Regions from separate parts of the Limosilactobacillus walteri genome, predicted to be linked through region 2. Evidence: predicted binding sites of a transcription regulator. Region 2 holds the regulator's gene; the other holds the start of a gene.
The links. The regulator LexA, encoded in region 2, represses DNA repair genes until DNA is damaged. The targets are predictions, from matches to a motif close to CNAACANNTGTTNG.

Region 1: a site for LexA is predicted at 6,534-6,547, ahead of uvrB (excinuclease ABC subunit UvrB). Genes of this name have one in related genera too.

Annotation. Positions count from the first base shown of each region.
Region 1 is NZ_QORN01000029.1:62,387-71,783, reverse strand. It holds gene DTK66_RS07600 (APC family permease) at 1-1,250, opposite strand, end outside; gene uvrA (excinuclease ABC subunit UvrA) at 1,522-4,386, opposite strand; gene uvrB (excinuclease ABC subunit UvrB) at 4,403-6,418, opposite strand; gene DTK66_RS07585 (hypothetical protein) at 6,619-6,897, opposite strand; gene DTK66_RS07580 (YfbR-like 5'-deoxynucleotidase) at 7,003-7,641, opposite strand; gene DTK66_RS07575 (HAD family hydrolase) at 7,725-8,288, opposite strand; gene DTK66_RS07570 (GRP family sugar transporter) at 8,382-9,236, opposite strand; gene DTK66_RS07565 (LacI family DNA-binding transcriptional regulator) at 9,327-9,397, shown strand, end outside.
Region 2 is NZ_QORN01000043.1:567-9,963, reverse strand. It holds gene frr (ribosome recycling factor) at 1-9, opposite strand, end outside; gene pyrH (UMP kinase) at 14-736, opposite strand; gene tsf (translation elongation factor Ts) at 818-1,693, opposite strand; gene rpsB (30S ribosomal protein S2) at 1,796-2,587, opposite strand; gene DTK66_RS09445 (D-2-hydroxyacid dehydrogenase) at 2,756-3,748, opposite strand; gene DTK66_RS09440 (GIY-YIG nuclease family protein) at 3,754-4,044, opposite strand; gene DTK66_RS09435 (tRNA1(Val) (adenine(37)-N6)-methyltransferase) at 4,034-4,789, opposite strand; gene DTK66_RS09430 (lysophospholipid acyltransferase family protein) at 4,885-5,523, shown strand; gene DTK66_RS09425 (YneF family protein) at 5,571-5,798, opposite strand; gene DTK66_RS09420 (DUF896 domain-containing protein) at 5,872-6,123, opposite strand; gene lexA (transcriptional repressor LexA) at 6,252-6,878, shown strand; gene DTK66_RS09410 (hydroxymethylglutaryl-CoA synthase) at 6,931-8,088, opposite strand; gene DTK66_RS09405 (ribonuclease H family protein) at 8,123-8,800, opposite strand; tRNA gene DTK66_RS09400 (tRNA-Ser) at 8,961-9,048, shown strand.

The DNA of each region.
Region 1 (9,397 bases), on a different contig from region 2:
ACACCAGCCGGGTCATTCAATACCTCACTTACCAGTACAAAAATTCCGCCGGCAATTGCAACAATGGGAACAAGCGGATATAGTGGCGTACTAAATGGACGAGGTCCCTTATTTTTACGCCGCAAGATGAAAATCCCAAAGAAGGCTAACAAGTAGAAACAATACACTGTAAACACGCACAAGTCTGACAAGTGATCTGGATCAAAGAAACACATCATCACCGTCGCTAGCACGATAATAAAAATCGTAGCAACAACTGGCGATTTTCCTTTAGGCGTAATATAAGCAAGATACCGTGAGAACGGTAGGTCACGACGGCGGGCCATTGCGTAGACAATCCGCGGGAAAGTAATCATTTTACCGTTTAATGTTCCCATCATTGAGATAATAATTCCCGCTGATAATAATTTACCGCCAACAGCCCCGAAAGCCTTAACAGCTAAGTAAGCAGTGGCATTTTCTCCCAACCGATGAATTGTATTAGCGGGAAGAAACTTCAAAATACCAACAGTAATTAATGTATAGATAATTAGAACAGCGGTAATCCCAAAAATAATTGCCTTAGGGAGTAATTTTTGTGGATTCTTCATTTCACCACCAAGGTTAGCAATTAAAATCCAGCCATCATAACCAAATAAGGTTGCAAGAACGGCAACTCCGAAGCCGCCGGTTGCTTGATGGACTTCCGTAACTGTTTGACCAAAAGCATCTTGGTGTCCCCAAAACAGCCCAAAGATGATAATAGCTGCAATCGGAATCATTTTACCAGCAGTTGTAATAATGGAAAAAATAGCTCCAACTTTATTTTCAAATAAGTTCATAATCCCAATTGCAACGACCGTAATAACCGCTAACGGAATGCGCCATGCTGCCCCGAGGCCGAAGAAATTTGCCATTAAAATACTCATAAAGCCGGCTACCGAAGCAATAATCGCTGGGCCATAGACAATCACCTGCATCCAGCCAGCAAGGAAGCCTAGTAAACGACCATAAATATTTTCAATGTATACATATAGACCCCCAGTGTATGGCATTTGGGCCCCAATTTCAGCGACTGTTAGTCCACCAGTGAGGGTAATAATACCACCAAATACCCAGGCAGCAATCGCTAGGGTAGAAGTTCCAGCACTATCTAAAACTGATCCCTGTTTAAAGAAGATTCCTGACCCGATTATTGTTCCAACAACAATCGAAATGGCAGACCAGAACCCAAGCGACCTTTTTAATTCATCTGCTGGTTGTTGATTCATCATCATTCCTCCATTCTAATATTAGGCAAAATAAAAACCCAGGTCTCGTTACATTAATCATAAGGACTTGCCAAATGATTAATAGAGACCCGGGTATATTTACACCTGTCTATGGGTACACCAAAATCACTCAGCCTTAATGGAACTAGAGGCTGAGGAGGAAGAAAATTGTTGATTTTGATTAACTAATCGTAACATTTGTTTTCCCTCATTTCGTGTACGTTGATTTTTATTAGAATACCATTAGAAGATTAAATTTGCAACTCTTTTTTTATTTTTTATTTTTGGCTGCTCGTTCTGCTGCCCAGTTTTGATCTCGCGTAAGCATCTCTTTAAGGTAGCGGCCTGTATAACTTTCTTTTACTTCTGCCACTTCTTCAGGAGTCCCTGTTGCAACGATATTACCGCCCCCGGCTCCTCCTTCCGGTCCTAGATCAATTAACCAATCAGCTGACTTGACCACATCTAAGTCATGTTCAATAACCAATACTGTATTTCCAGCATCTACTAATCGTTGAAGAACTGCTAATAGTCGCTTGATATCGTCCATGTGCAGCCCAGTTGTTGGTTCATCGAGGATATAGAAGCTCTTACCGTGAGATTGTCGGTGCAATTCAGCCGCTAACTTCATTCGTTGGGCTTCACCACCAGAAAGAGTAGTTGCCGGCTGTCCGAGGTGAACATAACCTAAACCAACATCTTCAATTGTTTGAAGCTTACGCTTGATCTTCGGAATTGCACTAAAGAATGCTAATGCTTCAGAAACAGTCATGTTCAGTACTTGCGCAATATTTTTTCCCTTATATTCAACTTCAAGCGTTTCAGAGTTGTAACGGGTACCATGACATACTTCACAAGGAACGTATACGTCTGGTAAGAAGTTCATCTCAATCTTAATAATTCCATCACCACGACATGCCTCACAACGACCACCCTTTACGTTAAAGCTAAAGCGTCCCTTTGTGTAGCCCCGCATCTTTGCTTGGTTAGTCTGCGCAAATAACTCCCGAATATCATCAAAGACTCCAGTATAAGTAGCTGGATTGCTTCGAGGTGTCCGTCCAATTGGGGATTGGTCAATATTAATCACCTTTTCGATGTTTTTAACACCACTAATTGACTTATACTTCCCCGGTTTAGCAGAGTTATTATTTAATTTTTGTGCCAAGACCCGCTTCAAAATCAAATTAACCAGCGTTGACTTCCCAGAACCAGAAACACCTGTTACACAGATAAATTTACCTAAAGGAAAATCAACATCAATATTTTTTAAATTGTTTGCAGCAGCGCCTTTAATCGTAATTTTTTTGCCATTCCCTGGTCGCCGTTCCTGCGGGACCTCAATAAATTTCTTTCCGGAAAGATATTGACCAGTAAGCGACTTTCGTGAGCGCATAATCTGCTTCGGCGTGCCCGCAGCCATTACTTGTCCACCATTTTCACCAGCGCCAGGACCGATATCAATAATATAATCAGCAGCACGCATCGTGTCTTCATCATGCTCAACCACAATCAATGTATTGCCAAGGTCGCGCATTGCTTTTAAGGAAGCGATTAACCGGTCATTATCCCGTTGATGCAACCCGATTGATGGTTCATCTAATACATACATTACCCCCGATAGATTCGAGCCGATCTGGGTTGCCAATCGAATTCGTTGGGCTTCACCACCAGAAAGCGTCCGCGCAGATCGACTAAGCGTCAAATATTCAACTCCAACATTTTTCATAAATGTTAATCGGTCAATAATTTCCTTCAAAATTGGCTTAGCAATTTGCTGATTTTGATCTGATAATTGAACATCTTTAAAGAACTCAAGTGATTCACTGATTGGTAAGTCAGAAATTTCTCCAATATTTTTACCATCAATTTTGACTGCTAACGCACGCTGATTTAAACGATAGCCGTGACAAACCGGACATGGCAGCTCCGTCATATATTTTCTCATTTGCTCACGAGTAAAGTCGGAATTAGTTTCCCGATAACGCCGATTGATGTTGTTAATCACTCCTTCAAAAGGCACATCAACATCACGGATACCGCCAAAATCGTTTTCATAATGAAAGTGGAATGTCTTAGCACCATTCCCATAGAGAACCTGTTGTTGCTGCTTTTTCGGTAACTTATTAAATGGCGTATCCATATCAATCCCCGCCGATTTACAAAATTGTTCTAGTAGCTGCGGATAGTATTGTGAAGAAATCGGATTCCACGGAACGATGGCCCCTTCTCTCAATGTCTTAGCAGGATCGGGGACAACCAAATCAATATCTACTTCTAGCTTCAACCCTAATCCTTCACACTCGGGACAGGCTCCAGTCGGTGCATTAAAAGAAAATAGGCGTGGTTCTAATTCACCAACCGTGAAGCCACAAATTGGACAGGCATACTGTTCTGAGAAAGGAATTGGGTCGCCACCAATAATATCGGCAATCGCATACCCTTTACTTAAGCGAAGCGCTGCTTCAAAAGAATCAAATAGCCGCGATCTTACACCGTCTTTAATAATAATTCGGTCAATCACAACGTTAATCGTGTGCTTTTTGTTTTTATCTAATTCCGGCACTTCATCAAGGTCATAAGTTTCCCCATCTACCTGCACTCGAACAAAGCCTTCACGCTTAATTGTCTCAAAAACTTTCTTTTGCGTCCCCTTTTTTTCACGAACGACTGGGGATAAAATTTGCAAACGAGTCCGTTCCGGTAATTCCAGTACACGGTCAACCATTTGTTCCGGCGATTGACTAGTAATCGGAATATTATCATTTGGACAAATCGGTGTACCAACCCGCGCCCATAATAAACGTAAGAAGTCATTGATCTCAGTAACAGTTCCAACCGTTGAGCGGGGGTTATGCGACGTTGTTTTTTGATCAATCGAAATTGCTGGTGAAAGCCCGTCAATTGAGTCGACGTCCGGCTTGTCCATCTGTCCTAAAAATTGCCGCGCATACGCAGACAGGCTCTCCACGTAGCGTCGTTGTCCTTCGGCATAAAGGGTATCAAATGCCAGTGAACTCTTGCCAGAACCTGACAATCCTGTTACAACAACTAGCTTATTCTTAGGAATCGTCACGTCAATATTTTTCAAGTTGTGTGCTCGTGCACCATGGATTATGATCTTATCATTTGCCACGAACTAATCCCTCCTTTTATTTTTTAACTTGTGTTTTTAATTCCATAATTGTGTCGCGAAGAGTAGCGGCTTGTTCAAAGTCTAAGCGCTTAGCTGCTGATCGCATTTGTTCTGTCAATTCATCAAGCATTTTGACCTGCGCGTTTTTATCAAGCTTAGCAAAATCTTTATCTGTAAATTCGGCACTATTGACTTGTTCTTCATCATCCGCCGCCTTTTTAGTAACGGAAATTGCTTCTTGAATTGGTTTAATTATTGTATGTGGCGTAATATGGTGCTCTTCATTATACTTCATCTGAATCGTCCGCCGGCGTTTCGTCTCATCGATTGCCTTTTGCATCGAATCAGTTACTGTATCAGCATACATAATAACAGCACCGTTCTCATTCCGCGCTGCCCGGCCAATTGTCTGGATCAGTGAGCGCTCATTTCGTAAAAATCCTTCCTTATCAGCATCCAGAATCGCTACTAACGATACTTCAGGAACATCAAGTCCTTCCCGCAAAAGATTGATTCCGACCAGAACATCAAACTTACCCAGCCGCAAGTCCCGAATGATCTGAGTCCGCTCAAGCGTCTTAATATCACTATGGAGGTATTTAACCTTCAACCCCATGTCTTTCAAATAATCAGTCAAGTCTTCTGACATTTTCTTCGTCAACGTAGTCACAAATACCCGTTCATTACGCTCAATCCGCTTATTGATTTCGCCAACGAGGTCATCAATCTGCCCCATTACTGGTCGTACTTCAACTGTCGGATCAAGAAGTCCGGTTGGCCGAATAATCTGCTGGGCAACATGGTCAGTTTGCTCCATCTCATAAGGTCCGGGAGTAGCTGACATATACACAACCTGGTTAACGTGTTGCTCAAACTCTGGTAGTTTTAATGGACGGTTATCTAAGGCACTTGGTAACCGAAATCCATAATCGATTAGCATCTGTTTCCGGGCGCGATCGCCGTTGTACATTCCACGTACCTGCGGCATTGTTTGGTGGGATTCATCAACAACAAGCAAAAAGTCTTTCGGGAAGAAATCAAGCAACGTGTATGGCGGCTCACCCGGTTTTCGTCCGTCCATATAGCGGGAATAGTTTTCAATTCCGTTGGTATAACCCATCTCCCGCATCATCTCGATATCGTAAGTCGTCCGCTGCTGAATCCGCTCGGCTTCAAGAAGTTTTCCAGCATCAGTAAATTTCTTTACTTGTTTTTTCATATCCGCTTCAATCTGCGGAAGCGCGCGATCCATCACTTCTTCGTTAGTCATAAAGTGCGTCGCTGGGAATATCGAAACATGGTCACGGTCACCGATCACCTCGCCAGTTAAAGCGTCAACTTCGCGAATCCGGTCGATCTCATCTCCGAAAAATTCAACCCGTAAAGCCCGCTCATCACGAGAAGCGGGAAAAATCTCGACAACGTCGCCCCGTACCCGAAACCGTCCACGTTGAAAATCAATATCATTACGGTCAAACTGAATGTTAACAAGGTCGGTTAACAGCCGATCACGTTCGATCTCTTGTCCTACCCGCAAAGAAAGGACACTATTCTGGTACTCCCGCGGATCACCTAATCCAAAAATACTCGATACTGAAGCAACCACAATAACGTCATTTCTTTCTAGCAATGAAGTAGTCGCTGAGTGGCGCAATTTATCAATCTCGTCGTTAATTGAAGCATCTTTTTCAATATATGTATCACTAGAAGGAACATATGCTTCCGGTTGGTAATAGTCATAGTATGAAACAAAATATTCAACTGCATTATGAGGGAAGAACTTTTTCATCTCACCATAAAGCTGTCCCGCAAGCGTCTTATTATGAGAGAGGATCAATGTCGGCTTATTGACATTAGCGATAACGTTTGAAATCGTAAATGTTTTTCCTGTCCCTGTGGCTCCTAATAGGATTTGAGACTTCTCGCCCTCTTCAATTCCCTTAGTCAATTGTGCAATCGCTTGGGGTTGATCGCCTGTTGGCTGATAATCTGATACTAATTCAAATTTTTTATCTGGTTGCCGGTATATCACAAAAAGGTCCTCCCTCTTACAATTTTTAGACAAAAGAAAGTGGAATCGCAAGCGTTAAATTACCGCGTCCCACTCATATCATCACTTCACTATTTACTGTTATAAGTTTATCATCCAAACATGCATTCGTCTATAAATTTACTAGATAAAAATAAGGAGAATCGTGGGCATTTCCCACTAATTCTCCGCAAAACCTATTTTTAATTAAACCGCCGAGCATAACCAAAGTAAAATTGGAAACCTGCCGCAATAACGTTAAGCCAATTGAGGCAAATAAACCATGGAACAATATTGGCATTGCCCAAGTGAGTTACACCATAAAATACACTAAATCCGCCGATAATTGCAATTAAATTAATCCAAGCGCATATCCGACGCATTACGATATCTTTAGGCCGACTTAATATCCAGAAAATATCAACAATTAACCATAATACTAAAATTGAAAATGTTCCCGTAAACATACTTGCCGTAAACATGTTTGCCGCCTCCCTTTACTTTGTTAGCTTTTACCCTCTATCTCTATTATAAGAAAGCGTTTGCAAAAAGCAACTATTAAGTAAAAGAAGAACATTTTACAATACCTATTGTTGAATTATTTGGGTTGTCACAATTGCCAGTTGATTTTTGGCATTACCATCTGCATTGTCTTTTAATAACTCCGGCAAGATCTTTTTAAGAAAGTATTGCACACTTGCCATATCGCGAAAGTCCATGATCGCGGTCAAACTTGACTTGTAGATATCCATATACACCGGTTCTGGATTACCTTTTTGAATTTCGCCAAACGATTCATACATCAGGTCAATTTTATCAGCTACTGCTAGAATTTGACCTTCAAGCGTATCATCTTTTCCTTCCGCAAAGCGTCGCTCGTATGCCGTGCGAAATTCAGCCGGGATTTCTGATTGAATAAAGTTCTCAGTCAGTGACTTGTCTACCCGGGCCAACATCGACCGCAATTCCGGCGTCGCATACTTGACCGGTGTCTTAATATCACCGATAAAGCGCTCTGTGTAGTCATGATTAAGGGCTTTTTCGTATAGTGACCGCCAGTTAATCTCATTACCTGCTTGTTCTTCAATATCACCAAGCATTTGTGCCGCCTGCGTCACCTTAAAAGAATGGGCAGCAACGTTATGCTCTTCAAATTTAAAATATCCCGGAGCACGATTAATCATTTCAAGATCACTTAAACTTTTTAAATACTCATGCATTCCCATGGCGGATTCCTCCCCAAAATAGTTGATTTTTACAATCATACAATTTTTATGTAAAAATTCAAGAAAAAACTTATTAGGAATAATTAGATTTTCAACAAGTCTCTTGGTGACCTTAAAAGATAATCGGCTTTCTTTAATGCTTCCGGGTTGATTGACCCATATAATGCTCCGGCGAATTTTATTCCCGCTCGATGCGCAGCAAGCAAATCAGTTTGCATATCACCAATATAAATAGTTTCACGGGGATTTGCTTTCATTTCCTTCATTGCATATACAATTGGCTCTGAATCCGGCTTATGTCTATTCGTTTTATCGGCAGTTACTACCACTGAATAAACAGATGCAAAATCATACTTATCTTGAAAATACCGTTGATACTCACGTTCCGTTTTTGAAGTCACAATTGCTAAATGATTATCAGGATCTGCTGCCATCTTTCTTAATACATCAGGAATGCCATTGAATATTTTTACCTCATTAAAATTTTGATAAGCTGCCCTTAACCATTCTCGGTTAATTATCTTCACTTCACTATGTGGGACACCCAGGTACTCTAACGCATTTGTAGCAGCCAAACCATATATTCTTTTTTTCAGCTCTTTTATTTGACTTGCCGAAAAGTAATACCCGTTCTTTTTAAGAGTCACAAATAAGCCGGCATATACATATTACATGTATTTATTAAAGTACCATCAATATCAAAAATAAAATTTTTTAGTTTTGTCATATTAACTGTCTTCCTAGGCAAATGATGTTGCAACGCTTCCAATTACAATTAACACAATTCCCAAAATTGTATAAAACATTTCACGTTTACTCTTGTGTTCATGAAGAATGAAAATTCCACCAAAAGTTGCAATAACAACATTTAACTGCGTCCAAATAAATGCAGATGTATTTCCGTTTACTTGTGCAGAAAAAATATAAGCAAAACCGGCAACTCCCCAAGCAAGACCTCCAAGAATATTAAGGTATTGTTGTTTCTCAAAGAAAGCATGACGGTCAGCAAACAGCCCGTATATTATTGCTCCGAGTAGGATTCCTAACATTTCCGGGAGAAAAATTCCAGTACCACTTTGTTGCTTGATTACTGGAATATTAGGAAATGAAGAGTAAACCCAAAAACCAATTGTTGTACACAATAGGAACAAAACAGCACTTGCTGATATTTTCTTCTCTTTTTGATCACTCACAGATGTAAATAACGCTCCAACGATAACAATAATTAAAGCAATTATTCCAATAATTTTCGACTTCACCCCAGCCCAATCGCCAAAAATTAAAACACCAATAATCGAATTCCCAACTAATTGAAAAACAGTTGATAACGGAATAGTATTTGAAACACCAATGTGCTTAAACGAAATAAATTGACCGATTTGTCCAACAGTCCATAATGCTCCACAAAGAACGGAAAGCCAAAAAGCTGCTGTACTAATTGTTGGATGGGTAAAAATATATGCGATTAAGCCAATAAGTGAAGCTCCCGCACCTATTCCAAAAATTTGATTAACCGGTGATCCACCAATTTTTCCAGTAATCAGGGGCATTGTTCCCCACCCTAACGCAGGAATTAAAGCAATCAAAATATTCATAATTCCAATCTCCTCTATCATATAATTCTTTTGCGGACTTATAATAATTTAGGAAACTGGTTTCCTGTCAATAAGAAATGAGGAAAAAACATGTCAACAATTTACGATGTCGCTAAAGAGGCTGGCTGCGCTCCATCATCAGTATCTAAATTTATTACAAA
Region 2 (9,397 bases):
TGTAGCCATATTATTAATCTCCCTCAATTGTAGTTCCAACTTCTTCACCAGTTACTACTTTCATGATATTACCTGGTGTATTTAAATTAAAGACCACTAATGGAATGTGGTTATCCATCGACAATGAACTAGCTGTTGTATCCATAACATGCAAATTCTTTTCGATAATATCCATATGAGTTAAGTGATCAAACTTGGTAGCATCCTTAACCTTATTTGGATCCGCAGAGTAGACACCATCAACTCCATTTTTACCCATCAAGATTGCGTCAGCATTAATTTCAGCAGCTCTTAACGCAGCTGTTGTATCCGTTGAGAAGTAAGGACTTCCTGTACCACCAGCAAAGATAACAATTCGATCTTTTTCTAAATGGCGAATTGCTTTTCGACGAATGTAAGGCTCTGCGATTTGCCGCATTTCAATTGATGTTTGTACCCGTGTTGGAACACCAATTGATTCAAGTGCATCCTGTAACGATAAGGCATTCATAATTGTAGCTAACATACCAATATAATCGGCTTGTGCACGCTCCATACCTAATTCGGCTCCAGTAACACCACGCCACATGTTACCACCACCAACAACAATCGCGATTTGTACACCTAAATCATGGACTTCCTTTAATTCTTTCGCAACATCCTTTAAAACTGGCGGATTAATCCCGAAGCCTTTATCTCCAGCTAATGCTTCACCACTGAGCTTTAAAATAACACGCTTGTATTTAATGTCTGACATGCGATATCCTCCTTGAATTTGCAAGCTAATTTTTAAAAAAGGACGCACTACATTGAGTACGTCCCCCTAATGACCGAACGCTTAGTTCATTTGGTCCTTAACTTCTTGAGCAAAGTCATCTTGCTTTTTTTCGATTCCTTCACCAACTTCGTAACGAATGAAGGACTTCAACTTACCATTCTTGCTTGAAACATATTGTTCAACAGTTTGGTCTGAATCCTTAACGAAGTCTTGATCAGCTAAGCAAATTTGTGAAAGGAATTTATTTAAACGACCTTCAACAATCTTATCAACGATTTTCTCAGGCTTACCTTCGTTTAAAGTTTCTTCTCTAAATACAGAACGTTCATGGTCAAGACGTTCTTGAGAAACATCATCACGAGTCATGAATTCAGGGTTGATAGCGGCAACATGCATAGCAACGTCCTTAGCAGTAGCTTCATCAGCACCTTCTAAGACAACTAATGCAGCAATTTGGCCACCTTGGTGTAAGTAGGCACCAAAGTTATCACTATCATCCTTTTCAACTACAGTAAACCGACGAAGACTAACTTTTTCACCAGTCTTTTGTGTTGTACTGATAATGTCATCATTCAATGTACCATTTTCAGTCTTAATAGCTAGTGCTTCTTCAACATTAGCAGGCTTATTTTCGCTAATTAATTTAGTAACCTTATTTAATAATTCTTTGAAAGGTTCACTAGCAGCAACAAAATCAGTTTCTGAGTTTAATTCAACGATTGCAGCTGTATTACCATTAACAGCAATATCAGCTAAACCTTCAGCTGCAACACGATCACTCTTCTTGGCTGCCTTTGCAATTCCCTTTTCGCGAAGGTAATCCATCGCTTTATCCATGTCGCCGTCACTAGCAACTAATGCCTTTTTAGCATCCATGATCCCGGCACCGGACTTTTTACGTAATTGCATAACTTGAGCAGCTTTAATTTCAGCCATGATGAAATCTCTCCTTTATATTTAATTATCTTTTTTGAAAAAAGGCCGTTTAGTACTTAGGCCAGAATGGTCCGTACAAAACAGCCCAAGAATTAATAATTTTTAGTCTTCTTTTCCTTCAACACTGTTCTTTAAGTTCTTTAATGAATCTTCAGTAACAGTTTCATTAGCGGCGTTGTCTTCAGCAACTTCTTGTTGTTGAGCGTCATCTTGACCTTGCTTACCTTCAACAAAAGCATCAGCCATCTTTGAAGTGATCAAGCGAACCGCACGAATAGCGTCATCATTTGATGGGATAACGTAATCAATGTCATCTGGATCAGTGTTTGTATCAACCATTGCAACGATTGGAATGTGTAACTTTTGTGCTTCCTTAACTGCAATTTGTTCCTTGTGAGGATCAACGATGAACATAACATCTGGAATCCGTGGCATATCTTCAATACCACCAAGGAAACGTTCAAGCTTTTCACGTTGCTTAGTTAAAACAGCTACTTCCTTCTTTGGAAGGACATCAAAAGTACCGTCTTCACTCATCTTCTTAAGTTCCTTTAGACGAGCAATACGTGATTGGATAGTCTTCCAGTTAGTCAACGTACCACCTAACCAACGATGGTTAACATAGTATTGACCTGCACGAGTAGCTTCTTCTTCAATAGCATCTTGTGCTTGCTTCTTAGTACCAACGAATAAAGCAACTCCGCCGTTAGCAGCAACATCTTTCATGTAATTGTAGGCAGTATCGATTAACTTAACAGTCTTTTGTAAGTCAATGATATAAATACCATTACGTTCAGTAAAGATGTATTCTTCCATCTTTGGGTTCCAACGACGAGTTTGGTGACCAAAGTGGACACCGGCTTCAAGCAATTGCTTCATAGATACAACAGACATAATATACCTCCAAATTGTTTTTCCTCCCCAGTTTTCTTCTGGCAGCGGGACTATCTAAGCACCCACACCACCATCATCCTGGGTGTGAAATTGGCGTGTAACACCGAAATATAGTATACAAAAAAGCTTGCCTACTGACAAGCTTTTTTCTCAACTTCTTTTATAATATTAAAACTTAACTAATTTATCAGATGTTCCCGTTGTAATTAAGTCTAGATTAGCGGATAAACTCATTTTAACCATATTTTTTATAGCTTGATCTGTATAAAAGGCAATGTGAGGAGTAATTAAAACATTCGGGCGCTTGACAAGACTCTTAAATTCTGGATAATCAATCTCATTTTCATTAATTTGCTGGTTAAAGATTTTAGTTTCACCAGTTAATACGTCTAAAGCAGCACCTCCGACTTTACCGGTATCTAACGCGTCAATCAACGCATCTTCATCTACCAATGGTCCACGGGCAGTATTAATGAGCAGGACTCCATCTTTCATCATTGAAAATGTTTTTCGATTAATCATTTTATCGGTTGCAGGAACATGTGGGAGGTATAAAGAAATAATCGTTGATTGTTTATATAATTCCTTCAATTCAACATATTCAACTATCCCATCTAATTCTGGGTTTTTATGACGGCTGTACGCAATTACTTTTGCCCCAAAGCCTGCAAATATTTTAGCGGCAGTCGATCCAATATTACCAGTTCCAACGATCCCAACAATTTGCTTGTTCATTTCCTTAGCAATATGCGGTGCCCAATTGTAATCTCCTTTACCTAGTTTTAAGTAAAATTCTTTCGTCCGTCGTAATAGGTTAAGCGCCTGTGTTACTGAAAATTCAGCGATTGCTGCTGGCGAATAGACGGGAACGTTAGTAATTTGAAAACCTAATTCGGTTGCAAGTTTGTGGTTGATATTATCTACCCCTACGTTTCGCAGGGACATTTTAGTAATTCCATTAGCAGCTAACTGCCGCAAGGCATCATCAGGATAAGGCTTTTGCTGAAAAACGACTACCCCATTACTTCCCTTTGATAGCTCTGCGCTTTTTTCGTTTAATAATTCAGTAGTTGTCGCCACCGTAACTTCTGGATGCTCATTTTGCCATTCCTTAATATAAGGAACCTCATCACTATAAACACCGTATACGTAAATCTTCATAAATTTTAATTCCTCCGTAACTTTAAAATGCTAACACCATGTGCGCGCAAGAATTCTTCTTTCTGTTTTCGAGTTTGATGTTTGAAATAATATTCAGCATGTAATGCATCATGTTTTGACGCAAATTTTTCTGAATAAATAAGTTTTAAGGGATGACGTTTCTTCACCCGCGTATACTTTGCGCCACGATAACTCTGGTGTGTATGAAAGCGACGTTCAACATTATCAGTAAAACCACAATAAAGGCTATCATCAGCACAATATAATATATAAATATAATAATCTTTACTTGCCATATAAAAGCTCCTGAACAGCTGGTAAATATTTACCATCTTCTCCATGAACAATTAGTGGCGGAACGACCTTTATTCCTCCTGGCTTGCCATCTTTAATTACCTCAAGTAATAAAATGTTTGCATCGCGATCTGGTTTAGGGTAAATAAACCGCAATCGCTTGGGAGCCAGTCTATATTTTTGACATATAGTAAGAATCTCTGCCAAGCGATCAGGACGATGAACAAGGTATCCATGTCCATTCATTTTTAGCAGGCCACTCATTTGCTTAACAACTGTTGCTAAATCAGTTGCTATTTCATGACGAGCAATTGCCAAGGCCTTATTGGGATTCTTTTGACTTTGTGGTGTAACGGGAAAGTAAGGCGGGTTGCATAAAACGATATCAACCGAATCTTTGGGGATATAGTCATTTATGTTAGCAATATCAGTATTAATAACTGTATAACGATCTTGAAAACCATTTAGTAAAATCGTCCGCTCGGCCATATCAGCAATCTGTGGCTGTAATTCTACTTCCTTAAAATTTCCACCAAGTTTATTGTGCAAAAAAATGCCAATTGCACCATTTCCGGCACAAAGATCAACTACTTTTAATTTATGACGATGATTAGGCCGGACAAAATCGGCCAATAACACTGCATCCAACGAAAAAGCAAAACACTGTGGATTTTGAATTATCTGAACATCTTGGCTATATAACTGGTCAATCCGTTCGCCCTTTTTTAAAATCTTTTTACTTTCCATATTATCTCCATTAATTTTTTATACTTGCAAGTTTGTTTTTTTTTCGTCATACTGATGAACGAAAATATTATTATCTTATAGATTGGAAGATTAAAATGCTCTATACGTTTCTTGTAAAGATCGTTAACCCATTTTTAACGTTAATTAACGGTCGTCCCCAAATATATAATCAAGAAAATATTCCTGAGGGGAATTATATTATTGTTGCTCCTCACCGCACATGGATGGACCCTGTTTTATTAGCACTTGCCGTCTGGCCTAAGAAATTTAGTTTTATGGCTAAAAAAGAATTATTCAAAAATCCGCTTGCCAGCAAATTTCTAAGGGCCCTTAATGCTTATCCTGTAGACCGAAAAAATCCAGGTCCTTCCGCGATTAAAAAGCCTGTCACAATCTTGCGAAAAACTGACTTGTCAACGATTATTTTTCCTAGCGGCTCTCGTTATTCTTCAAAACTAAAAGGAGGCGCTACTGTTATTGCTAAGATGGCTAACGTTCCTTTAGTCCCCGCTGTTTATCAAGGGCCATTAAAATTCGGGCAGCTTTTCTCACGTAAACCACGTCATATCGCATTTGGCAAGCCAATTTATATTGACCGTAAGCAGCGCCTTACTCCTGAAGTACAGGCAGATTTAGAAAAACAAATGCAAGCAGCGTTTGACGACTTGGATAAGCAAATTAATCCGCAATATAAGTACATTATGCCTCCCAAGCCTAAAAATGATGACTTTTAATTAAGCGGTAATATAAAAGGATGTGATAAAAATCACATCCTTTTATATTACTTACGATTTGACTTTTTAGCTTGCGCCTTCATCGCTTGCATCATTTGATGTAGTTTACGACTTGATGGTTTTTGTCCCATTTGAAGCATCATCGTCCGCAGCATCTCTTCCGAAATCGGTGGATTATTGCGGAGGTAGTTTTCCATGTATTTCCGTGCACCAAAGAAGCCGATTACTAAGCCGACTAATAGTGCAAGAATCATTAGCATGATCGTCATACCCACAATTACTTCCTCCTTTGCTCGTTACTTATCCATCTTACACGAAAGAGCATTCTTTGAAAAGACCAAATCTTTTTTAATCGTCACGAAGACCTTTTTTACGCTGAACTTCACGAACCTTTTCTGGTGTAACTTCATTACCATCTTTATCAAAAATCCGCATCATTTCGATATTACTCCGCATTGCTTCACGAAAATTCTTTAAATATTTCTTTCGTAAGCGTTCCCGTTCCTTGGTTTCTTCTTCAGTCAAACCTTCTTCTTTATTTTTATGAGCCAGCTCATTAATCCGCTTCAAAAGTTCATCTTGTTCTTTTGATTCAGCCATTAATATCATCTCCTTGATAAAATTGATTTTACTTAGTTTATAAAACTAATGCAAATCACGAACGTACGTTTGAAATATACCTTCATCTATGATAAGCTTAACACAATTAATAATAATGAGGTGTCAATATGCCAAAGCCAGCAAAAAATAAACAAATGGCCGTACTTAATTATATTCATAAGCAAGTTGAAGATCATGGTTATCCGCCAACAGTTCGTGAGATTTGTAGCGCTGTTGGATTATCTTCTACCTCGACCGTTCATGGTCATATTACCCGCTTAATCGAACAAGGATTTTTACAAAAAGACCCTTCAAAACCACGTGCCCTTGAGATTACTCCCAAAGGACTGGACATTTTAGGCGTAAAACCTATGCAAAAAGAAATTCCAATGCTCGGTGTTGTAACAGCTGGTCAGCCGATCCTAGCTGTAGAAAATGCTACAGAATTTTTCCCGATACCTCCTTCGATCCAAGATAATAATGACCTTTTCATGCTTACTATTCGTGGAACAAGTATGGTAAAAGCTGGTATTTTTAATGGTGATCAAGTTATTGTTCGTAAACAATCCACTGCTAAAAACGGTGATATTGTTATCGCAATGAACGATGATAATGAAGCAACTTGTAAAAGGTTTTTTAAGGAAAAAACACGATTCCGTTTACAACCAGAAAACGATACCATGGAACCAATTTTCTTAGATAATGTAAAAATTCTGGGAAAAGTTGTCGGTCTATTTCGTGATCATATCTTCTAAATTAAAACGAAGCTGATTAACGCGTTTAACGCAATTAATTAGCCTCGTTTTTTTATTTTACCTCATAAATTCGTTGATGTTTTTTTTGTCCCTTTAGGATAAACGGTGATAAATCATCCGTATCGTCAAATTCAATATCTTCACTATTCATTCCTAGTTGACTACTAAACAACCTTTCGTATTCAGTTACCGAAACCTTTTGACGTTGTGCTAAGTCTGTTTCGATATCGTTCAGATATTTTTGATAACCTTCTTCTAAAATTCCAGTGTAGAATTCTCCTTCTGCCCCAGATCCATAGCTAAATAACCCAATTCTATCACCAGCAGCAAGAGACCCGTTTTGTAAGAGGGACATTAATGATAAGTATAATGAACCAGTATAAAGGTTTCCGACCCTTCTTGAATAGACTTGGCTTGCCGTTAACTGTTGGCGTAAACGTCTTGCCACCCTATCTTTACGATCTCCTAAAATTGATTCCAAGCCCTTTTTACCCATTTTTGTAAATGGCAAATGAAAAGTAAGCGCAGCAAAATCAGCTAAGCTATGTCCAGTAAGTTGCTGGTAACGAGTGAAGGTTTGCTTAAAAAAGTCAATATATACATTGGTAGAGTATTTACCATCGACTAACGCTTCGGTTGCGTATAGAGGCCGCCAAAAGTCCATGATATCTTTACTGTAAGCAACTGTCGTATCTTCAAGAGTTAAAATATGTGGATTTGCTGAAATAAGCATGGCAACCGCGCCGGCTCCCTGTGTAACTTCTCCTGGAGTATTCAAACCATAACGGGCTATATCAGTGGCGATCACTAATACTGTTTCTTGTGGATTAATTGCTACTAATCCTTTTGCAAACTGTATTCCTGCGGTAGCAGAATAACATGCTTCTTTCAGTTCAATTGTCCGTGTAAAATCATTTAATCCGAGTAAGTGTTTGATATAAATTGCACTTGCTTTTGAATTATCAATGCCTGATTCAGTCGCCACAATTAGGGTTGAAATATTCTTAATTAATGACGGTGTTAAAAGTTTTTTTGCTGCTGCCGCACCTAACGTAACAATATCTTGCGTTGGTGGCACGACCGCTTGCTGATCCTGTCCAATTCCAATTGTAAATTTGTTAGGATCAACATTACGTGACTCGGCTAATTCTACAAGATCCAAGTAGTTATTTGTTGTTGCAAAAGCCATCTTATCAATACCAATTCTCATTTTCACTCACCCTTATTTACAAATATTTAGTACATTACATCTGATCCATTGTATGATTTAGTAATTCATCAACACGGTTATTTCCGACATTAACGGAGTGCCCCTTTGTCCATTCAAAATGCAGGTTCGAGAATTTAGGCAATATTTTCACAAGTGCCTGCCATAATTCTTGATTTGCCACTGTTGTTCCTCCTGCAGTTTTCCAACCACGGCGTTGCCATCCACTTAACCAGCCTTTCATAAGAGGATCTAACACATAATGAGAATCTAACGTCGCAATAATGGGCATTTCTTGTAACCCAAGCTCAATTAGCTTATTGAGTGCCTGAAGTAAAGCCGTTACTTCCATTTTATTATTAGTTGCACCATACTCTCCTGCAGTATCGGTGTATACCTGTTCCCCATTCTGAATTAAGTAAGCCCAAGCTGCTTTGTCATTACTTTTTACATGCTGACCAAGTTTATTCCCGTGATTACGCGAGCCACCATCTGTATAGAGCCAAATAGCATTAGAAGGGAAACTATTGCTAGCCTTTCCTTTTGATAACAATTGCGGCGTTTGATTATTAAGCCAATCATTAGCCTCTTTTAAGGTTTTAAAACTTTTAAAACGCGCATTAGGATATCCGCTAACTTGCTCTTGACATTCCGCCCAGGTTTGATAAATTCCAGGCTGTCGTCCTTTTTTTACTACATAATATTTTTTTACCATAACTATCCTCTAATCCAATGCATTTTAACATATAGGATATCATATCAACAAGAAAGCATTTTCGCAAAATTGAACTCTTAATGATATATTTCCTTGCCTCCTCACTTTAATAACTGCTTTACGTAACATTATTTTTTTGTTACAATAATTAAGTTGATATGGAGACATACTCAAGTGGCTGAAGAGGACGGTTTCGAAAACCGTTAGGCGTGTAAAAGCGTGCAGGGGTTCAAATCCCCTTGTCTCCTTTATCTAAAGTTTTGCTGATAATCAATAGTTGTTAAAGCATTGATATATCAGCATTTTTAATTTTAGGTTTACACTATAGAACGCTATTTTTAATTAATTCTGCGGAAAAAATGCGGAAAAATAATTTAACTTGTCAGCATGGTGGGCTACTGGTATTCAGTAGTCTTTTTATTTTTGTTGTCAGAATTTTTTAAGATTAAACATCCCCAACAATATTTTTTGTCTAAAACGGGGATGATTTAATTATTCTTGCTAATGTAATTGTTGATATATCAGCAATCATTAATAATAGCCCCCCTACCCTAAAATTTTAAAAATTATCGCCTGCGTGTAAGACGATTGAAATGT